DNA from 3 places in the Microbispora sp. KK1-11 genome. Region 3 is predicted to be linked to each of the others. Evidence: riboswitches for the same ligand, from Rfam matches in the RefSeq annotation. Region 3 holds a riboswitch; each other region holds the start of a gene.
The links. A riboswitch is a leader RNA that binds a small molecule or an ion and turns the genes downstream of it on or off. The one in region 3 is predicted to bind cyclic di-AMP.
Positions count from the first base shown of each region.

Region 1: it holds a riboswitch for cyclic di-AMP, as region 3 does, so the genes downstream of both, FLW16_RS00925 (C40 family peptidase) here and FLW16_RS10265 (CHAP domain-containing protein) in region 3, are expected to answer to the same signal.
Region 2: it holds a riboswitch for cyclic di-AMP, as region 3 does, so the genes downstream of both, FLW16_RS38765 (C40 family peptidase) here and FLW16_RS10265 (CHAP domain-containing protein) in region 3, are expected to answer to the same signal.

Region 1 is NZ_VIRJ01000001.1:190,951-200,588, forward strand. Features, by position in the region: gene FLW16_RS00905 (DEDD exonuclease domain-containing protein) at 1-1,390, opposite strand, end outside; gene FLW16_RS00910 (GNAT family N-acetyltransferase) at 1,469-2,038, opposite strand; gene FLW16_RS00915 (NYN domain-containing protein) at 2,364-3,680, shown strand; gene FLW16_RS00920 (C40 family peptidase) at 3,817-4,779, shown strand; cyclic di-AMP (ydaO/yuaA leader) riboswitch at 5,095-5,249, shown strand; gene FLW16_RS00925 (C40 family peptidase) at 5,324-5,896, shown strand; gene FLW16_RS00930 (hypothetical protein) at 6,014-6,928, shown strand; gene FLW16_RS00935 (glycosyltransferase family 4 protein) at 7,040-8,149, shown strand; gene FLW16_RS00940 (Nramp family divalent metal transporter) at 8,163-9,419, opposite strand.
Region 2 is NZ_VIRJ01000043.1:2,891-12,528, reverse strand. Features, by position in the region: gene FLW16_RS38795 (L-aspartate oxidase) at 1-2,076, shown strand, start outside; gene FLW16_RS38790 (type III pantothenate kinase) at 2,084-2,866, shown strand; gene lysS (lysine--tRNA ligase) at 2,926-4,611, shown strand; gene FLW16_RS38780 (NADP-dependent oxidoreductase) at 4,730-5,653, opposite strand; gene FLW16_RS38775 (helix-turn-helix domain-containing protein) at 5,751-6,161, shown strand; gene FLW16_RS38770 (LuxR C-terminal-related transcriptional regulator) at 6,234-6,482, shown strand; gene FLW16_RS38765 (C40 family peptidase) at 6,512-7,471, opposite strand; cyclic di-AMP (ydaO/yuaA leader) riboswitch at 7,622-7,791, opposite strand; gene FLW16_RS38760 (amino-acid N-acetyltransferase) at 8,168-8,728, shown strand; gene FLW16_RS38755 (RDD family protein) at 8,866-9,638, shown strand, end outside.
Region 3 is NZ_VIRJ01000005.1:207,473-217,110, forward strand. Features, by position in the region: gene FLW16_RS10245 (efflux RND transporter periplasmic adaptor subunit) at 1-770, opposite strand, end outside; gene FLW16_RS10250 (hypothetical protein) at 767-1,324, opposite strand; gene FLW16_RS10255 (response regulator transcription factor) at 1,481-2,134, shown strand; gene FLW16_RS10260 (cell wall metabolism sensor histidine kinase WalK) at 2,131-3,300, shown strand; cyclic di-AMP (ydaO/yuaA leader) riboswitch at 3,497-3,630, shown strand; gene FLW16_RS10265 (CHAP domain-containing protein) at 3,645-4,331, shown strand; gene FLW16_RS10270 (helix-turn-helix transcriptional regulator) at 4,446-4,793, shown strand; gene FLW16_RS10275 (pyridoxal-dependent decarboxylase) at 4,935-6,302, opposite strand; gene FLW16_RS10280 (excinuclease ABC subunit UvrA) at 6,426-8,810, opposite strand; gene FLW16_RS10285 (VOC family protein) at 8,960-9,370, opposite strand; gene FLW16_RS10290 (helix-turn-helix transcriptional regulator) at 9,376-9,638, opposite strand, start outside.

The sequences.
Region 1 (9,638 bases), on a different contig from region 3:
CCGGGCTGGCCGCGACCATCTGCGGGATGGCGGTCAGCGAACGCAGGCGCTGCATGCGCGCGGCGGTCCTGACGTAGGCCGCGAGCCGGTCCCGGTCGACGGCCGCCTCCTCGTAGCGCTGCTCGGCCGACAGGCGGCTCATGCGCGCCTCCATCGCCGAGAAGACCGCCTCCGCGTCGAGCTCCATCGCGTGCCGGGCGCGGCGGACGTGGCGGGCGTAGCTCTCCTCGCTCTCGCGGCCCTCGCAGGGCGCGCCGCAGCGGCCGATCTCGGCGAGCGCGCAGGCGGGGCGCCGCACGCGGGCCGACAGCCGCTCGGTGCACTGGCGCAGGGGCAGCGCCTCGTGCATGGCGGTCCGCGCGTCGTCGGCGGTGCGGCTGCTGCCGAACGGGCCGAGGTAGGCCGCGCCGTCGTCCTTCACCTCGCGCACGACGCTGAGCCGGGGGAACGCCTCGTCGGTCAGCTTGAGCCAGACCACCCGCTCGGGGAAGCGGGACCGTCTGTTGTAGCGCGGCTTGGTCGCCCCGATCATCCGCAACTCGCGGATCTCCGCCTCCAGCGCGGTGGCGCAGACGATCGTCCTGACCCGCTCGGCGATGCCGACCATCTCGCGGATGCGCGAGCGGGTCTCGCTCGCGGTGAAGTAGCTGCGCACGCGGTTGCGCAGGTTGGAGCTCTTCCCGATGTAGAGCGCCTCGCCCTTGGCGTCCTCGAAGATGTAGACGCCGGGCCTGCCGGGCACCCCGTCGGCGAGGTGGCGTTTGCGCTGCTGCTCCGGGGTGGGGGCGCGCACGAAGCCGCGCAGGTCTTCCAGCGTGTGCACGCCGAGCGATCCGACCCGCGCGATGAGGCCGTGCAGCACGTCGACCGTGGCCTTCGCGTCGGCCAGCGCCCGGTGGCAGGGCTCGGTGGAACTGCGGAAGACCCGCGCGAGGGTGGCCAGCTTGCAGTTGGGGGTCTCGTCGCGGGTCAGCACGCGGCGCGCGAGGTCGGCCGTGTCCACCACCGGGTTGGCCGGGGGCGGGTAGCCGTTGACCTGGCACGCCGCCTTCAGGAACGACATGTCGAACGGCGCGTTGTGCGCCACGAGCGCCGCCCCGGCGATGAACTCCAGGAAGCTCGGCAGCACCTCGGAGAACTTCGGCGCGGCCACGACCATCGCGTCGGTGATGCCGGTCAGCACGGAGATGAACGGCGGGATCGGGCCGCCGGGGTCGACCAGCGTGGCGAACTCGCCGATCACCTCGCCGCCGCGCACCTTCACCGCGCCGATCTCCGTGATGGCGTGCTCCGCGGCCGACCCGCCGGTGGTCTCCAGGTCGAAGACGACGAACGTCACCTCCCGCAGGGGAGTGCCGAGCTCGTCCAGCGTGCCCTGTACCGCATCCACGCCCATGACCATAGAAGTCCCGACCGACAATTGCCGCCCCCGCCCCAGGCGGAGGCAAAGCGACGGTCAGGCGGGCGGCTACGCGGAGGACGCTCCGGCGCGCCACTCGCGGGCCAGCATCGCGTAGACCAGCTCGTCGCTCCACGCGCCGGCGAAGAACTCGTTCTCCACCAGGCGGGCCTCCAGGCGCATGCCGAGCCGCTCCATGAGGCGGGCGGAGGGGGTGTTGCGCGCGTCGCAGCCGCCGTGGATCCGGTGCAGCCCGAGCCCCTCGAACCCGATGCGCAGGATCTCGCGGGCCGCCTCGGTGGCCAGGCCGCGGCCCTGGTGAGCCGGGTTGAAGACGAAGCCGATCTCGCCCTGGCGGTGCTCGCGGCTGCGCAGGAACAGCGTGAGGTCCCCGATCACGGGCCCGCCGCCGGCCAGCGCGGCGGCCACGCTGAGCACGTCGCCGTCCTCCCCGAGCGACGCGCAGGCGATCTTCCGGTCGAGCGCGGCCTTCGTCTCCTCCCGCGTACGGGCGTCCCAGTAGAGGTATCTGGCGACCTCCGGCAGGGAGTGGAAGGCGTGCAGGTCGTCGAGGTCGGCCTCGGTGAAGGGGCGCAGGACCAGCCGGGGGGTCGTGATCGGGTACGGCGGGGTGAACACGTCGCCAAGCGTAGGGACAGGGCCCGGGCGCCCGCCAACGGGTTGTGCCTCGCCCGGCCCCGCCGGCGCGGGGCACGGTCACAGATCTTGAACGCGGCATGGACACGGTGCGACGGCCGTACCCTTGAAAGAAGACAAGAACAAGGGAGTGTCTCGCAGATCTTGCCGTGTGAGGGCGGTCCGGTGGGCGCGCCGCGAGGCCAGGGCCTCGCGGACGGCGGGCATCGGGGACGTTCTCGCACTCGGGGGCGACAGCACCGCGAGGCGCCGCCGGGGCGACCGCAGTGGGCAGAAGATCTGTAGGACACGACCGAGGAGCGACGAGATGAGTTCAGCCGGAGAAGGCCTGTCTCGTCCGTTGCCCGAGCAGGTCCGCTTACACGTGGTGGAGGTCGCGGCGCAGGTGCTGGGCACGATGCCCGCCGCGGCCGTGCCGCCGCCGTTGCGCAACATCGCCAGATTCGACCCGCGCAAGCGCGCCCGTCTGGGCAGCGCGCCGATCGCGGCCCAGCTGGAGAACGACAAGGAGTTCCGCGAGCGGGTGGCCGAGACGGTGGAGACCGCCTGGCCCGAGCTGGTGGCGAGCCTGGCCGAGGGCACGGTGCCCCCCGCGGCCGAGCCGGTGCTGGTCGCGGCGGCGGCGTACCTCACCCGCCCGCCCGGCTGGCCCGACCTGGTCGAGCAGGCGCGGACCGACCTGGAGCAGGCCGCCGCCGCGGGCACCCAGCGGGAACAGGCGGAGACGCGGCTGCGTGAGCAGCTCGCGGCCCAGCGTGCCTCCGCCAAGGAGGAGATCGACCGGGTGCGCGAGCAGCTCAAGGCGGCCCGGGCGGAGAACTCCGACCTGCGGCGCAAGCTGCACGACGCCCGCGAGCGGGTCAGGGCCGCCGAGGCCAGGGCGGCCGAGCTGGAGGCGGAGACGGCCGAGGCGCGGGCCAGTGCCGCGAACGCCAACGGCGCCGCCGAGACCGAGTTGCGCCGGCTCAGGGAGCGCCTGGCGGACGCCGAGCGCCAGCTGGAGGCCAGCCGCAGGGCCGCCCGCGAGGGCCGCAGCATCGAGGACGCCCGGGTGCGGGTGCTGCTGGACACCCTCCAGGACGCCGCCGCCGGGCTGCGCAAGGAGCTCGGCCTGCCCACGACGATCAGCAGGCCGGCCGACTACGTGAACGCGGTGCTGCCGGGCGAGCCGGGAGTGACGGCCGTGCCCGCGCGGGCGCTGGCCAACGACGATCCCCAGCTCCTCGACCAGCTCCTGGCCATCCCCCATCTGCATCTGATCGTCGACGGCTACAACGTGACCAAGACCGGTTACCCGTCGCTGACCCTCGCCGACCAGCGGGCCCGGTTGCTGACCGGGCTCGGCGGGCTCGCCGTGCAGACGCGGGCGGAGGTGACGTGCGTGTTCGACGGCGCCGAGCTGAACGGGCCCGTCCAGGTGTCCGCGCCGCGCGGGGTGCGGGTGAGGTTCAGCGCGCCCGGGGAGATCGCCGACGACCTCATCCGCACGCTGGTGCGGTCCGAGCCGCCGGGCCGGGCCATCGCCGTGGTCTCCTCCGACCGGGAGGTGGCCGAGTCGGTGCGCCGCATGGGCGCCCGGCCGGTGCCCTCGCTCCTGTTGCTGCGCCGTCTCGGCCGCGGCTGAAGCGCCGTACGCGCGCTCCGGACCGGCGTCGTCACGGGGAGTGATGACTGCCGCGAATACCTGCGAATAGGTTGAAGCTTCAAGATCGCCTAGATAGAGTCGCGCCGCAGGTTTCGTTGATCTAAAGGGGGCCTCAGTGCGAGGGCGTGTGCCGGTGGCCGCCGGTCTGGCCGCCGTGGTCCTGCTGACGCCGGTGACGGGCGCGCAGGCGGATCCGAAGCCCACAGTCGCGCAGGCCAAGGCGAAGCTGAGCAAGCTCAACGAGCAGGCCGACAAGCTCGTGGACCGCTACAACGCGGCCAACGAGAAGTGGAAGAAGGCGAGGCAGAAGTACCTCGCGATCAACGACGACTACAAGAAGCAGAACGTCCGGGTCGAGGCGCTGCGCTCCGGGCTGGTCTCGATGGCCGTCAGCAGCTACCAGGTCGGCGAGATGGGGTCGTGGGGCGGCGTCTTCTACAGCTCCAACCCCGATGCCATGCTCAGCGGCCTCGCCACGCTCAACCACATGTCGGCCGAGCGGGCCGGGCGGCTCAGGGAGTACGAGGGCGCCATCAAGGACCTCAAGGACCGCCGTGACCAGAGCAAGGCGGTCTACAAGGAGGCCGCGGACGTCAGGGGCGAGCTCGCCGACGAGAAGGACAAGGTCGACAAGCTCGTCCGGGAGCAGATGAAGCTGCTGCGCTCGCTCGGGACGTTCAACCCCGGCAACCCCAACAGTCCCGGCGTCGTCTACACCGGGCCGGCGTCCGGCAACGCGCTGTCGGCCCTCCAGTTCGCCTACAAGCAGGTCGGCAAGCCCTACCGTTACGGGGGCACAGGACCGGACTCCTGGGACTGCTCGGGGCTCGTGCAGGCCGCCTGGGCGGCGGCGGGCGTGACACTGCCCCGGACCAGCTACGAACAGTGGGCCTGGGGTGCGAGCCGCAGGGTCTCGCTGGACGAGCTCCAGCCGGGCGACCTGCTCTGGCACGCCGGATACGGGCACGTCGGCATCTACGCCGGCGACGGCAAGGTCGTCCACGCCCCGCAGACCGGCGATGTTGTGAAGATTGTCACACTCGCGGAGTATCACGCCATCGGAGCTGTGCGTCCCTGAGGGCCCGATCCTCTCTGTGATCTCTGTGCCTTTTGTGGCTCATGTGACCCGATTTGGCCGCTGTTGCCGAGATTGTGAGCAGAGTCACATTTATCCGTTTGTGGGGCGGGTAAGCTGCGCTTTCTTCGCCGCGGCCTTCGTTATCCGATCTTTATCCGGCGGGAGGGCTTTGCCGAACGCGGCGGGTCCTCGGTAGCTTCTGGGCCGCGGCGAGTACGCCTCGCCGCGGCGCACCCGGTCCGGCCGGCCGGGTCGCGCAGTCATCCACCGTCATCGGCGTCCTCCATCACCCTCCCCTTAGCGGGATCCCCCGGCGCCGGTGGCCTGCCGAGTCCGTGCAGTCAGGAGGCACGGAGCCGGGGAACCATCGACCTTCACGCGAAGGTCCGGGGTGAATCGGCGCATCGCGCGCCGTAGGGCGACTTCCCCGCCCGAACCCGTCAGCTAACCCGGTAGGCGTGAGCGGAAGACCCGAGGAGAGATCCTGTCTACCACCCCCGCTAGTCTGTCCCGTCTTGCCCGAATTGCCCTTGGTGGTGCCGCTTTGACGGCATCCGTAGGGGTCGCCGGAGCACATCCGGCGGCGGCCGACACGGTGACGGTCACGGTCGTCAAGACGGCCACAGCGACGAAGTCGGGCACGAAGACGGGCGCCGCGAAGAGCGCGGACGCCGCCGCCCGCAAGGCCGCCGCGAAGAAGCGGCAGACCAAGAAGCACTCCGCCAAGCGGAAGATCGGCAGGGCCTCGCTGCAGCGAACCAAGGCCCAGCGCGCGGTGAAGGTCGCGGAGAAGCAGATCGGCGACCCCTACCGCTACGGAGCGACGGGACCGGGCGCGTTCGACTGCTCGGGCCTGGTCCAGTACGCCTGGCGTAAGGCGGGCGTACGGCTGCCGCGCACGACGTGGTCCATCCGCGGCGCGGTCAGGAAGAAGGTGTCCTGGGGTCACTTCGAGCCCGGTGACCTGATCTTCACCAGCGGAGGCGGCCACGTCGGCATGTACGTCGGGCACGGCAAGATGATCCACGCTCCGCACACCGGCACGCGGGTGCGGATCGACAAGCTGGACGCCTACCGGAGGAGCACCTTCGTGGGTGCCGTCCGTCCGGGCGTCTGACGGGCACCGGTCACCAGCCCCCTCGACCGGCGCCGTCCCTACGGCCCCGTCCACCTCGCCGAGGTGGACGGGGCCGTGGCACGTGCTGGTTACCATGCACGGCTTACCATGCACGGCGTGACTGCCACGAGCGGCGTGCCCGCGGGCGTGCCGGGCGCGCGCGCCGAGGCCGAGCGGCGCCGGCCCGAAGTTCCGCCTCACGGGGTCCGTCCCCGCCGGATCGCGGCCGTGGCCGCCGCGCTGGCCGTGCTGCTCACCGGGCCGGCCGCCGCGGCCCCGCCCGACCCGCTGCTTGCCCTGCGACTGGACGCCCGGGCCGCCGTGCGGGAGCGACCGGGCATGTGGACCGGCGCCTCCGTCGCCCGCGGCGAGCGCGCGGTCGTCGTCGGGTCGCCCCGGCCGCTGGTCGCCGAGATCGCCGCGCTGGCCGATCGCGCGGGCCGCACGGTCACGAGGATCTGGGGCGGGTACGGCGGCGCGGTGGTCCTCGTGCCGCGCACCGAGGAGCAGGCCGCCGTGCTGGCCGCGCCGGCGAAGGTGGACGGCCTGGCGGCCGTCGCCACCGGCGGCCGCGTGATCGTGCAGCCGGCGGCGTTCGCCCGCCTGTCCGCGACCGGCCGCCTGGTCGTCGTGACCCATGAGCTGACGCACGTCGCGACCACCGGTCCCCACGCGGTGCCGATGTGGCTCATGGAGGGCTTCGCCGACTACGTGGGCTACCTGGACAGCGGACTGCCGGTCCGTACGGTCGCCGCCGAACTGGCCGCCGACGTGGCCGCGGGGAGGGCGGCGCTGAACGGCCTGCCGGGGCCCGCCGACTTCGCCGCCAGGCCCGCCCAGGCGTACGAGGAGGCGTGGCTCGCCTGCCGCTACGTCGCGGCCCGGTTCGGGGAGCGGAGGCTGGTCGCCCTCTACCACGCCACGCTGCGCGAGGGGATCGGCGTCGCGCTGCGGGAGGTTCTCGGGCTGTCCGCCGACGGCCTGACCCGCGAATGGCGGTCGTACGCGCGCGAGCAGCTCGCCCGGTCCTGATCTCCGTGGGACGCCTGATCTCCATGAGGTGCGGGTGCGACCGCGGCTGCGACAATGCGTTCTCGGGCGGCGCGGGCGGACCGCGCGACCACGCCGGCAGCGGGGGTGAGGATGACGAAGCGGACGCTGATCGTCACGAACGACTTCCCGCCCAGACCGGGCGGCATCCAGGCGTTCGTGCACGGCCTCGCCTCGCGCAGGCCGCCCGGCTCCGTGGTCGTGTACGCCCCACGCTGGAAGGGGTGCGAGGAGTTCGACGCCCGCCAGCCGTACGAGGTGGTCCGTCATCCGTCCTCGCTGATGCTGCCGACGCGCTCGGTGGCGAGGAGGGCGGCGGCGCTGGTCGAGGACGGCGCCACCGTCGTCTTCGGGGCGGCGGCGCCGCTGGGGCTGCTCGCTCCCGTCCTGCGCGCCGCGGGCGCGGGCCGGATCGTGATGCTCACGCATGGGCACGAGGCGTCGTGGGCCCGCCTGCCGGGCGCGCGCGCCCTGCTGCGCCGCATCGGCGCGGGGGCCGACGTCGTGACCTACCTCGGCGAGTACACCCGCCGCCGGATCGCCCGGGTCGTCCCCGCCTCCAGGCTCGTACGGCTCGCGCCCGGCGTGGACACCGCCGCCTTCCACCCGGGGGCGGGCGGCGACAAGGTCCGCGCGTCCCTCGGACTGGGCGACCGGCCGGTGGTCGTGTGCGTCTCCCGGCTGGTGCCGCGCAAGGGCCAGGACGTGCTGCTGCGGGCCTGGCCGCTCGTCCTGCGGCGGGTTCCCGGCGCGGTCCTGCTCCTGGTCGGCGGCGGCCCCCTACGGCGGTCGCTGGAGCGGACGGCCGCCCGGACCGGGCTGCGCGGCTCGGTGGTCGTCACCGGGTCCGTCCCCTGGGCGTCCCTCCCGGCCTACTACGACGCGGGCGACGTGTTCGCCATGCCGTGCCGCAGCAGGTTCGGGGGGCTCGACGTCGAGGGCCTCGGCATCGTCTACCTGGAGGCGTCGGCCACGGGGCTGCCGGTGGTCGCCGGCTCCTCCGGGGGCGCCCCCGACGCCGTACGGCACGGTGAGACGGGCCTGGTGGTCGACGGCACGTCGCACACGGCGGTGGCGGGCGCGCTGTGCGACCTGCTGGCCGACCCGGCCCGCGCCCGCGAGATGGGCGAGCGGGGCCGGGCCTGGATCGAGGAGGAGTGGCGGTGGGACCTCGTCGCGGCCCGGTTCGCCGCGCTGCTGTGACGGAAGGCCGCTTTCAGCCGGTGAACACCTCCACGAGGAGGAAGCCGTTCAGCGCGCAGATCACGCCGGCGACGACGACGCCGGCGACGGTGGTGAGGCGGCGGTTGACGAGATCGCCCATCAGCTTCCTGCTGCCGGTGAACGCCACGAGCGGGACCAGGGCGAACGGGATGCCGAAGGACAGCGCGACCTGGCTCAGCACGAGCGCCCGCGTGGGGTCCACCCCGGCGGCCAGGACCGCCATGGCCGGGATGATCGTGACCAGCCGCCGCGCCAGGATCGGCACGCGGCGGCGCAGGACCCCCGCCATGATCACCTGCCCGGCGTAGGTCCCCACGCTGGAGGAGGCCAGGCCGGAGGCGAGCAGGGCGAGCGCGAACGCGACGGCCGCCCCGGGGCCGAGGACCTGCCCGAGGCCGGCGTGGACGGCCTGCAGGCTGCCGGGATCGCCGCCGCCGAACGTGACGGCGGCCACGGTCAGCATCGCCATGTTCACCAGCCCGGCGGTGCCGAGGGCGACGGCGATGTCCATCCTGCTGGCGCGCACGGCCTCCCTGCGACCGCCGTCCGCGCCCTGGTGCTGGGTGAGGGCCGAGTGCAGGTAGACGACGTGGGGCATGACGGTCGCCCCGATGATCCCGGTGGCCGGCAGCAGGCTGTCGGTCCCGGCCAGGCGGGGCACGAAGCCGCCCGCCACACCCGCGAGGGACCCCGACAGCAGCACCTGGTAGGCGATGCCGGCCAGGACCACACCGAGCATCGCGGCGATGGTCGCCTCGAACCGGCGGCGTCCGCGCGGCGCGAGCATGAGCAGCAGCGAGGAGACGACGGCCGTGACAGCGGCGGCCGGCAGCAGCGGCACGCCGAACAGCAGGTTCAGGGCGATCGCCCCGCCGATGAACTCGGCCAGGTCGGTGGCGGCGGCGACCAGCTCGGCCTGCACCCACAGCGGCAGGCTCACCCGGCGCGGCAGGTGGTCGCGGCACAGCTCGGGCAGGTTGCGGCCGGTGACGATGCCGAGTTTGGCCGAAAGCGCCTGCACGAACATGGCCGGTACGTTCGCGAGGGCGATCACCCACAGCAGCATCGTCCCGTACTGGGCGCCGCCCGCCATGTTGGTCGCGAAGTTGCCCGGATCGACGTACGCCACGGAGACGACGAAGGCGGGACCGCACAGGCCGGCCAGCCGCGCCAGACGGCCCGGCGCCGCCCGCCTCTCGGCGGGTGCGGCGGGCGCGGGCCCGTTCAGGGGACGGCGGGAGTCGAGCACGAAAGCCTCACAGGAAGTACGAAAGCCTCACAGGCGGGAAATCGGGCGTGCGGCACGGCGGGTGCCCCACCACGCCGGTCTGGGCGCGTTCTCCGGCGGCCGGAGGCGGCACGCGGTGCGGGACGGCGCGCGCGGAACGGCGCGGGCTCCGTGGGCCGGGCGCGGCGCGGTTGTAAAGAGCGACGGTGTCCGACCGGCCTCCGCATGCGCTCGCGGGCT
Region 2 (9,638 bases), on a different contig from region 3:
GACGCGACCGGCGCCGAGGTGCAGCGGGCCCTGGCAGAGGCGGTGCTGGCCGAGCCCCGCATCGAGGTCATCGAGCATGCCCTCGCCCTCGACCTCCTCCTCGACGCCGAGGGCCGCGCCTGCGGGGTCACGCTCCACGTGATGGGGGAGGGCGCCCGTGACGGCGTCGGCGCCGTACGGGCCGGGGCCGTGGTGCTGGCCAGCGGCGGCATGGGCCAGGTCTACGCGGCCACCACCAACCCCGTGGTGTCCACCGGAGACGGCGTGGCGCTCGCTCTGCGGGCCGGCGCGGTGGTCAGGGACATCGAGTTCGTGCAGTTCCACCCCACGGTCCTGTGGCTGGGGGAGGGTTCGACCGGCCAGCAGCCCCTCGTCTCCGAGGCCGTGCGCGGCGAGGGCGCGGTGCTGATCGACTCGAACGGCGAGCGCTTCATGCAGGGCGTGCACGAGCTGGCCGACCTCGCACCCCGTGACGTGGTCGCCAAGGCGATCATGCGCCAGATGGCGCGGACCGGCGCCGACCACGTCTACCTCGACGCCACCCACTTCGGCGAGGAGAAGTGGCGCTCCAGGTTCCCCACGATCCTCGCCGTCTGCCGCGAGCACGGCATCGACCCCGTCACCGAGCCCATCCCCGTCGCCCCCGCCGCCCACTACGCGAGCGGCGGCGTGCGCACCGACCTGTACGGCAGGACCAGCGTGCCCGGCCTGTACGCCTGCGGAGAGGTGGCCTGCACGGGCGTGCACGGCGCCAACCGGCTGGCCTCCAACTCCCTGCTCGAAGGGCTCGTCTACGGCGAGCGCATCGCCGCCGATCTGGTGGCCCGCGAACTCACGCCGCGCGAGCCCGTCCCGGCCGACGACCGGCCCGAGGGCCTGGTGGACCCGCGTACGCGAGCGAGGATCCAGAGCCACATGAGCCGGGGCGCCGGGGTGCTGCGCAGCGACCGGAGCCTCGCGCAGGTCGCCCGCGCGCTCTCCGACGCCCGCTGGACGCCGGTCGCGGTCGAGCCCTGCACCGAGTCGTGGGAGGCGACCAACCTCCTCACGGTGGCCTCCGCGCTGGTCGCCGCGGCGGCCGTGCGCGAGGAGACCCGCGGCTCCCACTGGCGGGAGGACCACCCCGACCGCGACGACGCCCGCTGGCGGGCGCACATCGACATCGCCCTGACGGCGGAGGGACTGACCTTGACGTACACGCCTCACGAGGAACTGCGGACCGAGCTGGAGAAGACCGGCCTCGACCCGGACGCCGTGCTCGGTCTCGTCCGCGCCGCGCTGGAGGAGGACCTGGCCGGGGGACAGGACGTGACCTCGGTCGCCACCATCCCCGCCGACCAGCGGGCCGTCGCCGACGTGGTGGCCCGCAAGGAGGGCGTGGTCGCCGGCCTGGCCGTGGCCGAGACCGTCTTCCGCCAGGCCGCCGGGCCGGTGGAGGTCGAGCGGCACGCCGACGACGGCGACCGCGTGCGCCCCGGCGACGTGGTGATGACCGTGCGGGGCGCGACCAGGGACCTGCTCACGATGGAGCGCACCGCGCTCAACTTCCTCACCCACCTGTCCGGCATCGCCACCCAGACCCGCCGCTGGGTGGACGCCGTCGAGGGCACCGGCGCCCGCATCCGCGACAGCCGCAAGACCCTGCCCGGGCTGCGCGCCCTGGAGAAGTACGCCGTCCGGGCCGGCGGCGGGGTCAACCACCGGATGGGCCTGCACGACGCCGCCCTGATCAAGGACAACCACGTCGTCGCGGCCGGAGGCGTCGCCGAGGCGTTCCGCGCCGTACGGCAGGCCTTCCCCGGCCTGCCGATCGAGGTCGAGGTGGACAGGATCGACCAGATCGAGCCGGTCCTGGCCGAGGGCGCCGACGAGATCCTGCTCGACAACTTCACCGTGGACCAGCTCGCCGAGGCCGTACGGCTGGTGGCAGGGCGGGCGCGGCTGGAGTCGAGCGGCGGGCTGACCCTGGACGCGGCCCGCGCCGTCGCCGAGACCGGGGTCGACTACCTGGCCGTCGGCGCGCTCACGCACTCGGCCCCGGCACTCGACCTTGGTCTAGATCTTCGTGAGGCATAATCAGGGAATGCTGCTCACCATCGACGTCAGCAATACCCACACGGTGCTGGGCCTGTTCGAGGGTGAAGAGGTGATCGAGCACTGGCGGATCGCCACCGACCCCCGCCGTACGGCGGACGAGATCGCGGTGGTGCTCCAGGGTCTGCTCGGGCAGTCGCCGCTGCTCAAGGACGCCGACATCAGCGGCATCGCGATCTGCTCCACGGTCCCGTCGGTGCTCAACGAGATGCGGGAGATGTCCCGGCGCTACTACGGCGACGTCACGGCGGTGGTCGTCGAGCCGGGCGTCCGCACCGGCGTCCCGGTCCGGATGGACAACCCGAAGGAGGTCGGCAGCGACCGCATCGTGAACGCGCTCGCCGCCACCACCCTGTACGGCGGGCCGTGCGTGATCGTGGACTTCGGCACGGCCACCTCGTTCGACGCCGTCTCGGCCCGGGGCGAGTACGTCGGCGCGGTGACCGCGCCCGGCCTGGAGATCTCGGTGGACGCGCTGGCCACGGCCGGGGCCCAGCTCCACAAGGTGGAGCTGGTCCGGCCGCGGTCGGTGATCGCCAAGAACACCGTGGAGGCGCTCCAGTCGGGCATCATCTACGGCTTCGCGGGCCTGGTCGACGGCATCGTGGACCGCATGACGGCCGAGCTGGCCTCCGACCCCGACGACGTCACCGTGGTCGCCACGGGCACAGGTGCGCCGCTCGTCATCGGCGAGGCCCGTACGATCGACGTGCACGAGCCCTGGCTCACGCTGATCGGCCTGCGGCTGGTCTACGCCCGGAACGCGTCCTGACGACTCCCTCGCGTACGGGACCATAGAAGGCAGGATCCCGTTCAGAGAGGACTGACGTGATGGACGCCGACTGGGTGGCGCGTTTCGCCGATGAGGTCATCGCCGAGGCTGAACGGCGCGCACCGGGCAAACCCGTCGTCTGCGCGTCCGGCCTCAGCCCGTCCGGCCCGATCCACCTGGGCAACCTGCGCGAGGTCATGACCCCGCACCTGGTGGCCGACGAGATCAGGCGCCGCGGCTACGAGTGCGTGCACATCATCTCGTGGGACGACTTCGACCGCTTCCGGAAGGTTCCGGTGGGCATCGACCCCGCCTGGAACGAGCACATCGGCAAGCCGCTGACCACCGTCCCGGCCCCGCCCGGCAGCGAGTACCCGAACTGGGCCGAGCACTTCAAGGCGCCGATGATCGCCGCGCTCAACGAGCTCGGCGTGGAGTTCCACGGCATCAGCCAGACGCAGATGTACACCTCGGGGGCCTACCGGGAGCAGGTGCTGCTCGCCATGCGCGAGCGGCGGAGGATCGACGCGATCCTCGACCAGTACCGCACCAAGAAGGCCAAGGCCAAGGAGGTCACGGACGCCGACGAGGCCGCCGCCCTGGAGGGCTCGGGGGCCGCGAACGAGGACGACGGCTCCGGCGCCGGGGGCTACTACCCCTACAAGCCCTACTGCTCGGCCTGCGACCGCGACCTGACCACGGTCACGTCGTACGACGACGAGACCACCGCGATGTCCTACACCTGCGTGTGCGGCCACAGTGAGACCGTCCTGCTGTCCGAGCACACCCGCGGCAAGCTGGTGTGGAAGGTCGACTGGCCGATGCGCTGGGCCTACGAGGGCGTGGTCTTCGAGCCGTCGGGCGTGGACCACAGCTCGCCGGGCTCGTCGTTCGTCGTCGGCGGCCAGATCGTCCGCGAGGTGTTCGACGCCCCGCAGCCGATCGGGCCGATGTACGCCTTCGTCGGCATCAGCGGCATGGCCAAGATGAGCAGCTCCAAGGGCGGCGTGCCGACTCCGGCCGACGCTCTGTCGATCATGGAGCCCGCGCTGCTGCGCTGGCTGTACGCCCGCCGCCGTCCCAACCAGTCGTTCAAGGTCTCCTTCGACCAGGAGATCCAGCGGATGTACGACGAGTGGGACACGCTGACCAGGAAGGTGCAGGACGGCACGGCGCTGCCGGCCGACCAGTCGGCCTACCGCCGCGCGTCGAGCACGGCCTCCCGGGTCCTGCCGGAGACGCCGCGGCGGCTGCCCTACCGGACGCTCGCCTCGGTCGTGGACATCGCCACCGGGCACGAGGAGCAGACGCTGCGCATCCTGCGCGCGTTCGACCCGGAGATCGGCGGGCTGGACGAGCTGCGGCCGCGGCTCGACCGCGCCCAGCACTGGGTGAACACGTACGTGCCCGCGGAGGAGCGCACGCAGGTGCGCGAGACGCCCGACAAGGAACTGCTCGACACGCTCGCCGAGCAGGACCGGGAGTCGCTGCGCCTGCTGGTGGAGGGCCTCGACGAGCACTGGTCGCTCGACGGGCTGACCACGCTCGTCTACGGCGTGCCGAAGGTGCAGGCCGGGCTCGACATGGACGCCAAGGCGGCCACGCCGGAGCTGAAGGCCGCGCAGCGCGCCTTCTTCGCCCTGCTCTACCGGCTGCTCGTCGGCCGCGACACCGGCCCGCGGCTGCCCACGCTGCTGCTGGCCGTGGGCCGCGACCGGGTGCGCGAGCTGCTCGGTCGCGCCTGATCCCGGCGGCTGATTCCCTGTGAGCGGGCCGGACGGCATGGCCGTCCGGCCCGCGGCCGTTCGCCGGGGTGAGTGATTCAGGCCGAGTGATTCAGGCCGAGTGTTCAGGCCGGGTGATTCAGGGCAGCAGGACCAGCCGGCCGCGCAGGCCGCCCTTCCGCAGGCGTTCGTGCGCCTCGGCCGCCCGCTCCAGTGAGTAGGTGCCGGCGACCCGCATGCTCAGCCGTCCCGCCTCGGCCAGCTTCGCGACGTCGCGGAGCTGGGCCGCGTCGGCGCGGACGAACACCGTCGAGACCCGGATGCCGCGCAGCGGGATGGGGGCCTGTCCGGCGCCGACGGCGACGAACGCGCCCCCGTTGCGCACGGCGTCCAGCGCGGGCAGGCCGACGACCGCCGCGTCCACCAGGCCGTGCACGCCGCCGGGGACGACGGCCCTGACGGCCGCGGCCAGGTCGGCGCCCCTCGGCACGAACCACTCCGCGCCGAAGCCCCGCACCAGCGGCTCGTCGCCGGACGCGGCGACCGCCGCGACCCTGAGCCTCCGCGCCACGGCCAGCTCCACGAGGTAGCCGCCGAGGCCGCCCGCCGCTCCCGTGACGAGCAGGGTCTCACCCTCGGCGAGCCCGGCGAGGTCGAGCGCCTGGACGGCCGTGAGCGCGTTCAGCGGCAGCGTCGACGCCTCGGGCACGGCCACCCCGCCGGGCGCGGGCGCGACCGCCGTCTCGTCCAGCACCACCAGGTCCGCCTGGGCCTTGAGCGGGTCCGTCAGCCGGTCCGACAGCCCGATGACCCGCTCCCCCGGACGTACGCCCGTCACTCCCGGACCGGTCCGATCGACCACGCCCGCCACGTCCCATCCGAGCGCGTACGTCTCCTGGTGCGGCATGAGCCTGTTGTCGGCGAGGACGCCCGCGGCCGTGAACAGGTCGACGGGGTTCACCGCCGCCGCCTCGACTCTGATCCGCACCTGCCCCGCGCCCGGCTCCGGCTCCGCCACGTCGACGACCCGTACGACGCCGTCCCGCGCCACCAGTGCTCTCATCAGTTCCTCCTTGCGGTATGGCAAGGAGCGTATGAAGAGCTACTCTCTCCCGGTAAGAAGGCACCTGGAAGTGCGTAAGGGACGAGAAGGGAAGACGATGGCCACTCAGACGGCGGCCGAGCGGCGCGAGGAGGCGCGTCAGCGCTACAACGCGTACGTCGCGACCTGCCCGTCGCGGAAGCTGCTCGACACCCTCAGCGACAAGTGGGTGAGCCTGGCGCTCACCGCGCTCGCCCGCGGCCCGCTCCGCTACAGCGAGCTGGCGAGGACGATCGCCGGCGTCAGTCAGAAGATGCTCACGCAGACGCTGCGGACGATGGAACGCGACGGCCTGGTCTCCCGCACGGTCACCCCCGCGGTGCCGGTCCGGGTCGACTATCGGCTCACGCCCCTGGGCGAGGACCTCATGCCGCTGCTGGAGGCGATCAAGCGCTGGGCCGAGATCCACATGGAGGATGTCGAGGCGGCCCGGGAGGCGTACGACCGGTGCTCAGACTCCGAGCCTTGACGACCTTCAGGGGAGGCGTTTACCTTCCCTGAAGGGTGGGCCGACGAATCATCGTCGTGGGGAGGGCGGACGATGGGTATTCCCGAGGTCGTCTACCGAGGTGACAGTCTCGCCTCGGACCTTGATCGTGCCGGTCTCACCGAAGAGGATCTGCTTCTCCTCGCGGAGCTGGCCAAGGGCATAACCGCCGACAGGGTGGGCCGCAGTCTCGACGTCAGCGGGCGCACCGTGCGGCGCCGGCTGCGGTGCATCTGCGACCGCATCGGCGTCGCGACCGCGATCGAGGCCGTCGCCTGGGCGGCACGCCGCCGCCTCATCTGACCGCGTCCCTCGACGGCGGGTCGAGGGGCTCAGTCCGCGACCCGCACCGCTCCCGCGAACGGCCGTCCGGCGATCTTCGCGATGTGGACGACGTCTCCCGTGCGCGGCGCGTGGATCATGTAGCCATTGCCGATGTAGATGCCGACGTGGTGCAGGTCGGAGTAGAAGAACACCAGGTCGCCGGGGCGGAGCTGGTCACGGGGGATGTGCGTGCCGGCCGTCCACTGGTCTCCCGTGTAGTGGGGCAGGCTGATGCCGACGGACTGGTAGGCCGCCATGACCAGGCCGGAGCAGTCGAAGGAGCCGGGGCCCTCGGCGCCCCACACGTAAGGCTTGAGCTGCTGCCTGAGGGCCCAGCGCGCCGCCTGGGCGGCCTTGCCGTCGCCGATGATGGGGAACGACGTCCTGCTGCGCGTCTCGCTGCCGATCGTCTGGGAGACCTGCCGGTAGAGGCTGCTCTCGGTCTTCTTGATCAGCTTGGTGATCTTGTCGCGCCGCGAGTCGAGGCCGCTGAGGAGCTTCTTGACCTCGGCCTGCCGGGCGGAGGCGCTCTCCCTGGCCCGCGCGGCGGCGTCCATGGCCTTGGTGACCTCGGCGACCTCCTGGCTCTCCTGCAGCTCCAGCGCGTACGTCGTGGAGGCCTGGTCCAGGTATCGCCGGGGGTCGGCGTCGCTGTCGATGAGCACGAGCGCCCTGCCGAGCCCGTTGGTCATGTAGGAGTGCTGCGCGAGGGCGCTCGCCTTCTGCCGGCGGACCTCGAGCTCGGCCTCGCTCTTGGCGAGGTTCTTCTTGGCGAGGTCGGCGGACCGCTCGGCCGCCTTCAGGCGTACGCGCTCGCCGTTGTACTGCTCGCTGAGGGTCTCGATCTCGGTGTAGAGGCTCTCGACCTGCGCCGTGAGCTCCTTGAGGCTCGGCTTGGGGTCGGCGGTGGCGCGGACCACCGGGGCGCCGAACGTGATCGCGCCGATCGCGACGCCGACGAACGCCAAGCGGCGGATGGCACCCGGACCGGCCGTGCCGGATCCGGACCGTCGGCCGCGGGCGTGTCTGCCCGCCTGCCGTCCTCCACGCGTGCGCAACCGAGCTCCTCTCCCACGTGTGCCCCGCGGCGGGTCCGTCGTCGGGACGGGGCCGTACGGCGGGGCACTTCTGAGCGCCTACCGGGTTAGCTGACGGGTTCGGGCCGGAGTAGCCCTACCTTGGTGGATTCACCCCTTGACGATCTGAGATCGAACCGATCCTGATCCTGCAGTTGGGTCCCCGGTTCCCCTTCGCACTCGGTGCTCCGAAGATTCGGCGCCCGGTCGCCGTGAGCGCTCCACGATGACCGGCATCGTCGCTGGACGATAGTGCACGGCGAGTTCTTGCTCAACCAGAACTCCGAAACCCGTCTACGTTTGACAACCAAATGATCACGGCCGGGTCACAGGCGCGGTAGTGATATGTCCGCGTTCACCTGCGTATGGAGTGATTTGGGAGTTTCGAGGTGCCGGTCGGGCTGCGGGGAAAAGTGGGACGAACCTGGATGTCCGCCTCGGGCTACGGCCGTGCACCTGTCCGTATCCTGGCGGCTACGGACAGTCAAATCTCCTGTCGGGTATGGCGTTTGGGGATGACCGTTATCCATGGGGACGATCCGTGCCGACCGCGTGGGATCGACCGCGCTCCGGCTAGGCTGGCCGGTCATGGAGCAGGTCGCCGCGCAGACATCCAGTGAATCGGGTGCCACGGCCGTGACGGTGCGCCGGGCCAGGACGCCGGACGTCCGCGCGATCCGGCGCCTCGTCGACGCGTACTCGGGTGTCGGTCCCCGCCTGCTCAAGAAGAGCACGGTCACGCTGTACGAGGACGTCCAGGAGTTCTGGGTGGCCGAGACGGACGGGCAGGTCGTCGGCTGCGGCGCGCTGCACGTGCTGTGGGAGGACCTGGCCGAGATCAGGACCGTCGCGGTGGACCCCGCGGCGCGCGGCGGGGGCGTCGGCCATCGGATCGTCGGCGCGCTCATCGAGACCGCCAGGGACCTCGGCGTCCGGAGGGTCTTCTGCCTCACGTTCGCGGTGGAGTTCTTCGCCAGGCACGGCTTCAGGCCGATCCAGGGCACCCCGGTCTCCCAGGAGGTGTACGCGGAACTGCTCGCGTCGTACGACGAGGGTGTCGCCGAGTTTCTCGACCTGGAGCACGTCAAGCCGAACACGCTGGGGAACACCCGGATGTTGCTGCACCTCGACCGCATTGATCACCATTGATGGGCATTGATCGCCGATCTTGACGGTGGTTGTCGACTGCTGCAAAGGTGACTGTTGATACACCTGTCGCTACTTTTGGCAATATCAGCGTGTGCTACAGACGTTCGGCGCATGCGTCTTCGAAACGAGGTGACACGGTGAGCACCGGACAGCCGCCGTACCCCCAGGACGAGTCGGACGGAACGCCACCGCCGTCATCGAACCCCGGGTACAACACGGACAGACAGCCCCAGGACTACGACCCCGACGTCACGGTCGTCAGCTACCGCCACTCGGGACAGCACACGGGCCCGCAGCAGCCGCCCGGCTACGACCCCGCGCAGGGCGGCTACGGCCAGCAGCAGGGCTACGGCGCCCAGCAGGGCCAGCAGCAGTACGGCCAGCAGGGGTACGGCCAGCAGCCGGCCCCGCAGCAGCAGGGATACGGCCAGGAGGCCGCCCAGCAGCAGGGCTACGGGCAGCAGCAGTACGGCCAGCAGGGCTACGGCGCCCCGCAGGGCCAGCAGGGTTACGGCCAGACCGGCCCGCAGCAGGGATACCCCCAGCAGGGCCAGCAGGGCTATGGCCAGACCGGCCCGCAGCAGGGCTACGGCGCCCAGCAGGGCCACCAGCAGTACGGCCAGCAGGGCTACGGCGCCCAGCAGGGTCAGCAGCAGTACGGCCAGCCCTCGTCCCAGGGCGGTTACGGCCAGCAGCAGACCGGCCCCCAGGACTACGGCCAGCAGCAGGGCTACCCCCAGCAGGGCCAGCAGGGGTACGGCCAGACCGGCCCGCAGCAGGGCTACGGCGCCCAGCAGGGCCACCAGCAGGGCTACGGCCAGCAGCCCGGTTACCCGCAGCAGCAGTACGGCCAGCAGGGCTACGGTCAGCAGCAGGGCCAGCAGCAGTACGGCCAGGATCAGTACGGGCA
Region 3 (9,638 bases):
CCCTGCCCGGACGGGACGGCCTCGGCCACCGTGCCGACCGCGGTGATCTTCCCGGTGACCCGCTCGCCGCCGGGCAGTTCCACCGTGACCTTGGCGCCCTTCCTGGCCAGCGACTGGTCGTCGGTGGACAGGTCCACGTGCACCAGCCGCCGTACGCCCGACACGGTGAGGGCCGGACGTCCGGGGGTGGTCCTGTCGCCGACCTCGACCTTGGCGTCGGTCACCCGGGCGGCGCCGGGCAGGAAGACCACCTGGGAGGCGTCCACCTGCCCGGTCTCGGACAGCCCGGCGTCGTCCTGCCACTCCTTGACGGCAAGGTAGGTGGCGTAGCTGAAGTGGTCGTCCACGGTCAGGTCGTCGCCGTAGCCGAGGACCTTGAGGTTGCGTTCGAGCTGCTCGACGTCAGGACCGTCGTCGACGCCCTGTCGCAGCGGGCGGTACAGCGGCAGCGATCCGTACATGAGGACCACCGGCCTGCGGTCGACCCTGAGCAGCGGGCGGCCGCGCCGGACGACCGCGCCCTCGGCGGGCGCCCAGGTGACGGTGCCGGAGGCGTCGGTGCTCACCTGACGCTCGCCGGAGTAGGTCAGCGACCCCTCCACGGTCTTGGTGTCGATCAGATCCTGGCGGGTGATCGACGCGGTGGCGGGGACCGGGGGCGGCGACGGCTCGGCCGCGCCCGCGCCGTCGCCGCCCGCCACGGCGACGGCCGTTCCCGCGGCGGCCAGGGCGAGGACGCCGGCGCCCGCGATCACCAGGCCCTTCCTCACGGCTTCCTCCCCGGCGCGAACTCCTCGCAGGCCTTCTGCGCCTCTTCCATCGCCTTCTCCTGGCCCGGCTTGAGCTTGATCTGGATCCCCTGTCCGGGGGCCGGGTCTGCCATGTCGATGCCGTGGTCGCGCATGCACTGGGCGAACTTGACCATCCGGTCGCGCGCCTCGGGGTCGTCGCCGCCGAGCTTGTCGCCGACCGCGTCCTTCATGAAGTGCTGGCAGGCCTGCATGGCCTTCTGCATCGCGGCCTCGTCGCCCTTCTTGCCCATGATGCGGACGCGGCCGTCGGCACCGGGGTCGGGCACGTCCACGCCGTGCTCGCGCATGCACTGGGCGAACTTGAGCTGGGCCTCCTGACGGTCCACGGTGGCCGATGCCGACGGCCTGGCCGCCGCGCCGCTCGCGGTGCCCGATCCGGCGCCGCCCGCGCTGGCGATCCCGTCGTCCGCGGGGGCGGCGCCGCAGCCGGCCAGTGCCAGTGCGAGCCCCAATGTGAGGCCCAGTGTCGGGCCCAGTGCCGGGCACAGCGCGCGCAGTTGTCGTATGCGCATGGGTCGTTCCTCCTCTGTCGCTCCTTCTCGTCCAGGGCGTTCGCCGGGGACGGGGCCCAACTCCAGCGGAGGTGGTGCTAAACGTGGATAAGCGAGGTCTGCTTATCCGCGGCTAACACCGCCTGCGCCACTCTCGGAGCCGAGCGGGAGGTTGGGATGCGGGTGCTCGTGGTCGAGGACGAGGAACAGCTGGCCGAGGCCGTCGCGCGGGGGCTGCGGCTGCACGCGATCGCGGTGGACGTGGCCTACGACGGTCAGGAGGCGCTTGAGCTGGCCGCCTACGTGGACTACGACGTGGTCGTGCTCGATCGCGACCTGCCCGAGGTGCACGGCGACGAGGTGTGCCGGGAACTGGTCACGGCCAGTGGGGCGAGCCGCATCCTCATGCTGACGGCGGCCGGGCGGGTGCGGGACCGGGTCGGGGGCCTGTCCCTGGGCGCCGACGACTACCTGGTCAAGCCGTTCGCGTTCGCCGAGCTGGTGGCCCGGATCCGGGCGCTGGCCCGGCGCTCGCCCCGGGCGGTGCCGCCCGTGCTGGAGCGGGCCGGGATCCGGCTCGACCCCGCCCGCCGTACGGTGGTGCGCGACGGGCGGCAGGTGGCGCTGGGCCGCAAGGAGTTCGACGTGCTGCACGAGCTCATGCGGGCCGGCGGAGGGCTGGTGACCTCGGCCCGGCTGCGGGCGAACGTGTGGGACGAGCACGCCGACGCCGGCACGGGCGTGCTGCGCGTCACGATCACCTCGCTGCGCCGCAAGCTCGGCGAGCCCGCAGTGATCGAGAACGTGCCGGGCCGGGGGTACCGGCTGTGACCCGCGTCCTGTCCCCGTGGAGCAGGCTCGGCCTGCGCATGCGGCTCACCCTGCTGTACGGCGGGCTGTTCTTCCTGGCGGGGTCGGTGCTGCTGTGGTTCACCCACCTGCTGACCGCGCGGGCGCTCAACCAGCGGTTCGTGGTCGCGGTGGCGTCGAAGGTGGCCGGTGTCCCCGATGCCGTACTGGGGGGCAGGCTGCCCGACAGCGACATGCTCGCGCAGCGGGTGCGCACGAACGTCGAGCAGGGGGCGGCCGACGTGCTGAGCGACGTGCTCAGGTCGTCGGTGATCGTCATGGTTCTGGTGGGGGCCGTCGCGGTGGTGGTGGGCTACCTGGTGGCCGACCGCGCGCTGCGCCCGCTTGACCGGGTGACCGAGACCGCGCAGCGGCTGTCGGAGAGCACGCTGCACGAGCGGATCGCGCTGCGCGGGCCGCAGGACGAGGTCAAGCGGCTCGCCGACACCTTCGACGCGATGCTCGACCGGCTGCACCGGGTGTTCGACGCTCAGCGCCGGTTCATCGCCAACGCCTCCCACGAGCTGCGCACCCCGCTGGCGGTCAACCGTACGGTCCTGGAGGTGTCGCTGGAGGAGCCGGCGGCGTCGGAGGACCTCAAGGCGCTGGCCCGCGCGCTGCTCGGCACCAACGCGAGGTACGAGCGGCTGATCGAGGGCCTGCTCATGCTGGCGCAGTCGGAGCAGGAGCTGACGGCCCGCAAACCGGTCGACCTGCGGCAGGTCGTCCGTACGGCGATGGAGCAGATCGACCTGCAGCCGCGCCACAGGAAGGTGACCGTCCACGAGGACCTGCGCCCGGCGGTCGCGCACGGCGACCCGCTGTTCCTCGAACGCTGCCTGATCAACCTGCTGGAGAACGCGATCAAGTACAACGTGCGGGACGGGGAGGTCTGGGTCCGGTTGCGGGAGGAGGAGACCGGGGTGAGCGTGACGGTGGAGAACACCGGGCCCCTGGTCCCGCCGTACGAGGTGGACGACCTGTTCGAGCCGTTCCGACGGCTCGGCGGCGACCGCGTGCGCTCCGCGCGGGGGTCGGGGCTGGGCCTGTCCATCGTCCGGGCCATCGCCGTGGCGCACGGCGGCGAGGTGGAGGCGCTCGCCCGGCCGGAGGGCGGCCTGGCGGTGACTGTACGCCTGCCTGGGTGAGCCCGGATCTTCCTGCAGCCGATGCCCGCTACCCGTCTGCGTCCGGTTTGCCGCCTACTGACCAGTAAAATCTGAGTTGTTCTAACTTGACCGGTTTGACCTGGTCTATTACCTTTTAGGCATCTCAGGGCGCACTTGCTCATCTCAATGGTCAAGAAGCCCTCCTCAGACCGACGCGGCCGGCCGATCCCGGCCTGCCGCCCGGCCGCCGAGTCCGCGTCCGCGCGGAGCCGGGGACCCACCTCTCCTGGGGTGAATCGGCATGCGTGCCGTAGGGCGACTTCCAGCCCGAACCCGTCAGCTAACCCGGTAGGCGGCATGGAAGTAAGGGAGTACGCCCCACCATGCACGTCCTCAACACCTGTGTTCGCGCTGCTCTCGCGAGCGGGGCCCTCGCCTCGGCGGTGCTGATCGCGTCGCCGGCCGCGCACGCGGACAACCCGGCCACCGGCAAGGGTCCGGCGGCCGTGAAGTCCATGTCCGAGATCGCCTCCACGCTGCCCAAGGTCAGCGCGGCCGACGTGCTGACCCTGGCCAGGAGCCAGATCGGGATCAGCGAGAACGCCAACGGCGGCGGGACCAAGTTCCAGGAGTGGTACATGTCCACGCCCCGCGCCCGCGAGACCCTCGCCCGCGACGGCGGCACGCTCAAGGGCTACCTCAACGCGGCCTGGTGCGACATGTTCGTCTCGTGGGTGGGCCAGCAGCTCGGCATCGGGCCGGTCATGGGCTCCGACGCCTACACCGTGGAGCATGCCCGCTGGTTCGCCGACCACGGCCGCTGGGGCCACACGCCCAAGCCGGGCGCGGTGGTGTTCTTCAACTGGAACGGCAGCAAGGACATCGACGACGTCCAGCACGTCGGGTTCGTCGTCAAGGACAACGGCGACGGCACGATCCGGACCATCGAGGGCAACACCGGCGACGGCGGCGCCGTCGAGGCCCGCACCCGTCCTACCTCGCAGGTGGCCGGGTACGGCTACCCGATGTATCCCGGGGACACCTCCGCCATCGCCACCGCCTCCTCCTGACGGACGACGGCCCCGAAGCGCGCCGGTGATCCCGGCGCGCTTCGCCGTCCCCGCCGGGGCGTCCGGGCTCCTCCCAAATTGACCTACATAAGCGTGAGCTGCGAGCCTGGCGGCATGCACGCGTTCGACGTCCTCGGCGATCCGGTGCGCCGCCGGATCCTGGAACTGCTCGCCGAGGGCGAGCGCTCCGCCGGGGAGATCGGCGCGATCGTGCAGGAGGAGTTCGGGATCTCCCAGCCCGGGGTGTCGCAGCACCTGCGCGTGCTGCGGGAAAGCGGCTTCGCGACGGTCCGGGCCGAGGGCACCCGGCGCCTGTACGCCGTCGACCCCGCGCCGCTTCGCGAGGTCGACACCTGGCTCGACCACTTCCGCCGCTTCTGGAACCAGCGCCTGGATGCCCTGGGCACCGAACTCGCCCGCGGCAGGCGCGAGCGCCGTCTGCAGGACGACGCCCGTCCGTGATCGTGCGCCCACGTCGTCCGGCGACGTCGCGGCACCGGCGTGGACCGCACCGTTCACCTGGCCGCGGAGCACCGGAAAGCCCAGGCACGATGAGCCGGGATCGACGCGCGGCGACTGCTCGTCGCCGCCACCGCTCCGACGTCAGGCGGCGAGACGGGTGATCGCGGCGACGGATCGGTCCACGTCCGCCTCGGTGGTGGTGGCGTTCGACACAGAGATCCGCATCAGCCGCCGCCCCCGCCAGGTCGTGCCGCCCGCCCAGCAGGTGCCGTCCGCCTGCACCGCCGCCACCACCCGGTCGGTGCGCGCGTCGTCGCCGAAGCTCACCAGCACCTGGTTGAGGACCACCTCGTTGGCCACCTCGAACCCGGCCGCGGTCAGGCCCTCGGCGAACCGGCGGGCCAGCGCGCAGCAGCGGCAGACCAGGGCCGCGACCCCGTCGCGGCCCAGTTCCCGCAGTCCGGCCCACACGGCGAACCCGCGGGCCCGGCGAGAGGATTCGGCGGTGAGATCGGCTCCCGCCGGTGCGCCACCCGATCCGGTCAGGTAAGGGGCGGCGTAGGACATCGCCGCCGTGTGCACGCCGGGCCGTGCGCAGAACGCGAAGCCCGAGTCGTACGGAAGATTCAGCCATTTGTGGCCGTCACAGGCCCAGGAGTCGGCCAGCTCCAGCCCGTCCACCAGATGCCGGGTCGCGGGGCTCGCCGCGGCCCACAGCCCGAACGCCCCGTCGACATGGGCCCACCCGCCATGCCGGCCAACCAGTTCGCACGCCTCCCGTAGCCGGTCGCAGGCACCGGTGTTCACGTTGCCGGCCTGGAGACACACGATGGCGGGGCCCGGGGAGCCGGCTCTCAGCACATCCCGCAGCGCCCCGAGGTCGATGGCGCCGTTCGGCCCGGCGGGCACCGGCTCCACCACGTCCGTCCCGAGCCCGAGCAGACGCAGCGACCGGTCGATGGTCGCGTGCCGCTCCTCCCCCGCGATCACCCGGATCGGCGGCGCACCGAGCAGCCCGCGCCGTTCCACGTCCCAGCCCGCGTCCGCCAGCACCTGGTGCCGGGCGGCGGCGAGGCCGACGGTGTTGGCCGCTTGGCCGCCCGTGACGAAACCGGCCGACGCCGACGGCGGGATCCCCAGCAGCTCCTTCAGCCAGGCGCCGGCGGCGGCCTCGGCCGCGATGGCCGCCGGCGACGTGACGGCGTTGGTCGCGATCTGGTCCCAACCGGCGGCGAGGATGTCGGCGGCGGTCGCGGCCGGCGTCGCGCCGCCGACCACGAACCCGAAGTATCGCGGGCCGGCGCTCGCGACCAGGCCGGGCTCGGCCGCGGCGAGCAGGTCCGCCAGGACCTGCTCCGGCGGGGAAGGGGCCGAGGGCAACGGGCCGGAGAACGCGTCGGTCAACGCCTGCTGGTCGACCGGCACTCCGACCGGCCGGTCGGGCAACGAGCTCCGGTACGCGGCCGCGTGGTCGGCGGCGGAGCGGAACAGACGACTCAGTTCCTCCACCGACGCACCTTATCCCCTGATGCGCAGGCCCCCTTATCCCCCAAAACACCCAACCCCATCTGCCGGGGCCGCGGCGGCCGCACCCGCTTGTACGCCCGCCGCGGCCGTCCTGAACGGCCTGGGTCAGGCGCCGACGTAGGCCGCGAGGTGCTGGCCGGTGAGGGTGGAGCGGGCGGCGACGAGGTCGGCCGGCGTGCCCTCGAAGACGATCCGGCCGCCGTCGTGACCGGCGCCGGGACCCAGATCGATGATCCAGTCGGCGTGCGCCATGACCGCCTGGTGGTGCTCGATCACGATGACCGACTTGCCGGAGTCGACCAGCCGGTCCAGCAGCCCGAGCAGTTGCTCGACGTCGGCGAGGTGGAGGCCGGCGGTCGGCTCGTCGAGGACGTAGACGCCGCCCTTGTCGGCCATGTGGGTGGCCAGCTTGAGCCGCTGCCGCTCGCCGCCGGACAACGTGGTGAGCGGCTGGCCGAGGGTGAGGTAGCCGAGCCCGACGTCGGCGAGCCGGTCGAGGATGGCGCGCGCGGCGGGCGTGCGCGCCTCGCCGGAGCCGAAGAACTCCTGGGCCTCGGCCACCGGCATCGCGAGCACCTCGCTGATGTCGCGCCCGCCGAGCTTGTGCTCCAGCACCGCCGCCTGGAACCGCTTCCCCTCGCACTCCTCGCAGGTGGTGGAGACCCCGGCCATCATCGCCAGGTCGGTGTAGATGACGCCGGCGCCGTTGCAGGTGGGGCAGGCGCCCTCGGAGTTGGCGCTGAACAGCGCCGGCTTCACGCCGTTGGCCTTCGCGAACGCCTTGCGGATCGGTTCGAGCAGTCCGGTGTACGTCGCCGGGTTGCTGCGCCGCGAGCCGCGGATGCCGCCCTGGTCGACCGACACCACGCCTGCGCCGGCGGGGACCGACCCGTGGATGAGCGAGCTCTTGCCTGATCCGGCGACTCCGGTGACCACCACGAGCACCCCGAGCGGGATGTCGACGTCGACGTCGCGCAGGTTGTTCGCCGCCGCGCCGCGGATCTCCAGCGTGCCGGTGGGCTTGCGCACCGTCTCCTTGAGCGTGGCCCTGTCGTCGAAATGGCGGCCGGTGATGGTGCCGCTGGCCCGCAGCCCCTCGACGGTGCCCTCGAAGCAGACCGCGCCGCCCGCCGTGCCGGCGCCGGGGCCGAGGTCGACGACGTGGTCGGCGATCGCGATCATCTCCGGCTTGTGCTCCACGACCAGCACCGTGTTGCCCTTGTCCCGCAGCCGCAGCAGCAGATCGTTCATCCGCTGGATGTCGTGAGGGTGCAGGCCCGTCGTGGGCTCGTCGAAGACATAGGTAACGTCGGTGAGCGAGGAACCGAGGTGGCGGATCATCTTGACGCGCTGCGCCTCGCCGCCGGACAGCGTGCCCGACGCCCGGTCAAGGGACAGATAACCCAGCCCGATCTCCACGAACGAGTCGAGGAGCTGCCGCAACGTGGTGAGCAGCGGCGCGACCGACGGCTCGTCGAGGCCGCGGACCCAGTCGGCCAGGTCGCTGATCTGCATCGCGCAGGCGTCGGCGATGCTGATCCCCTCGATCTTGGACGACCGCGCGATCTCGCTGAGCCGGGTGCCGCCGCACTCGGGGCAGGTCATGAACGCGACGGCCCGCTCCACGAACGCCCGGACGTGGGGCTGCAACGCCTCCTTGTCCTTGGACAGCATCGACTTCTGGATGCGCGGGATCAGACCCTCGTAGGTGAGGTTGATGTTGTCGACCTTGATCTTGGTCGGCTCCTTGTAGAGCAGGTCGTGGAGTTCCTTCTTGGTGAACTTGCGGATCGGCTTGTCCGGGTCGAAGAAACCGCAGCCGCTGAAGATACGGCCGTACCAGCCGTCGACGCTGTAGCCGGGGATCGTGAGCGCGCCCTCGTTGAGCGACTTGGAGTCGTCGTACAGCTGGGACAGGTCGATGTCGGAGGTCCGGCCCATGCCCTCGCAGCGCGGGCACATGCCGCCGGTGACGTTGAACTCGCGCCGCTCCTTCACGGTCTTGCCGCCGCGCTCGAATTTGACCGCGCCCGCGCCGCTGATCGAGGCGACGTTGAAGGAGAACGCCTGGGGCGAGCCGATGTGCGGCTGACCGAGCCGGCTGAACAGGATGCGCAGCATCGCGTTGGCGTCGGTGACGGTGCCGACCGTGGAGCGGGGGTTGGGGCCCATCCGCTCCTGGTCGACGACGATCGCGGTCGTCAGCCCGTCGAGCACGTCGACCTCGGGCCGTGCCAGCGTCGGCATGAAGCCCTGCACGAACGCGGAATAGGTCTCGTTGATCAGCCGCTGCGATTCGGCGGCGATCGTGCTGAACACCAGCGAGCTCTTGCCCGAGCCCGAGACACCGGTGAACACCGTCAGCCGGCGCTTCGGGATCTCGATGCTGACGTCCTTGAGGTTGTTCTCGCGCGCGCCGTACACGCGAATCAGATCGTGGGTGTCGGCGACGTGCAGCTCAGGGGACTGCGCGTCCGTCCTCGTGGCCATGCTTATCGTGTTCTCCATGTGTTCGGGCGGGGCTGCCTTCGCGGTCTCCGTCGGCGTCGCCAGGCTCGATCCAACCAGCTTCGAGCGGTACGTCTGGTTCTCTTCGCCGGCGCGGGGGAACGAGGAACCAGCGGTGCGACGTGGCCGGTTCAGCGCAGTTCGTTGATGCGGATCATGTTGCCGGCGGGATCGCGGAAGGCGCAGTCGCGAACCCCGTACGGCTGCTCGATCGGCTCCTGCACGACCTCGGCGCCGCCGGCCTGCAGCCGCTCGAAGAGGCCGTCGAGGTCGTCGGACGCCAGGGTGATCATGGCGTAGGTGCCCTTGGCCATCATCTCGGCGATGGTGCGGCGCTCGTCGTCGGTGACGCCGGGGTTGCCGCCGGGCGGGTACAGGACGATGGACGTGCCGGGCTGGTTGACGGGGCCGACCGCGATCCAGCGCATCCCGCCGTAACCGACGTCGTTGCGGACCTCGAACCCGAGGACGTCGCGGTAGAAGGCCAGGGCCGCGTCGGGGTCGTCGTGCGGCAGGAAGGTCGAGTGAATCGTCACGTCCATGGCAGTCACGCTAGCTGCGGCTCGGTGATGCGTGCTTCTCGATTCCTGACGGGCCGGGTCACCTGTTTCGCCACGCAGGGCGGCATTCCGGCCGTCGCGCTCGCCGCCTGGCGCCGGTAGGTGCTGGGCGGCACACCGACCAGCTCGGTGAAACGCGTGCTGAAGGTGCCCAGCGACGAGCAGCCGACCGCGAAACAGACCTCGGTGACGCTCATGTCGCCACGACGCAGCAGCGCCATAGCGCGCTCGATCCGCCGCGTCATCAGAT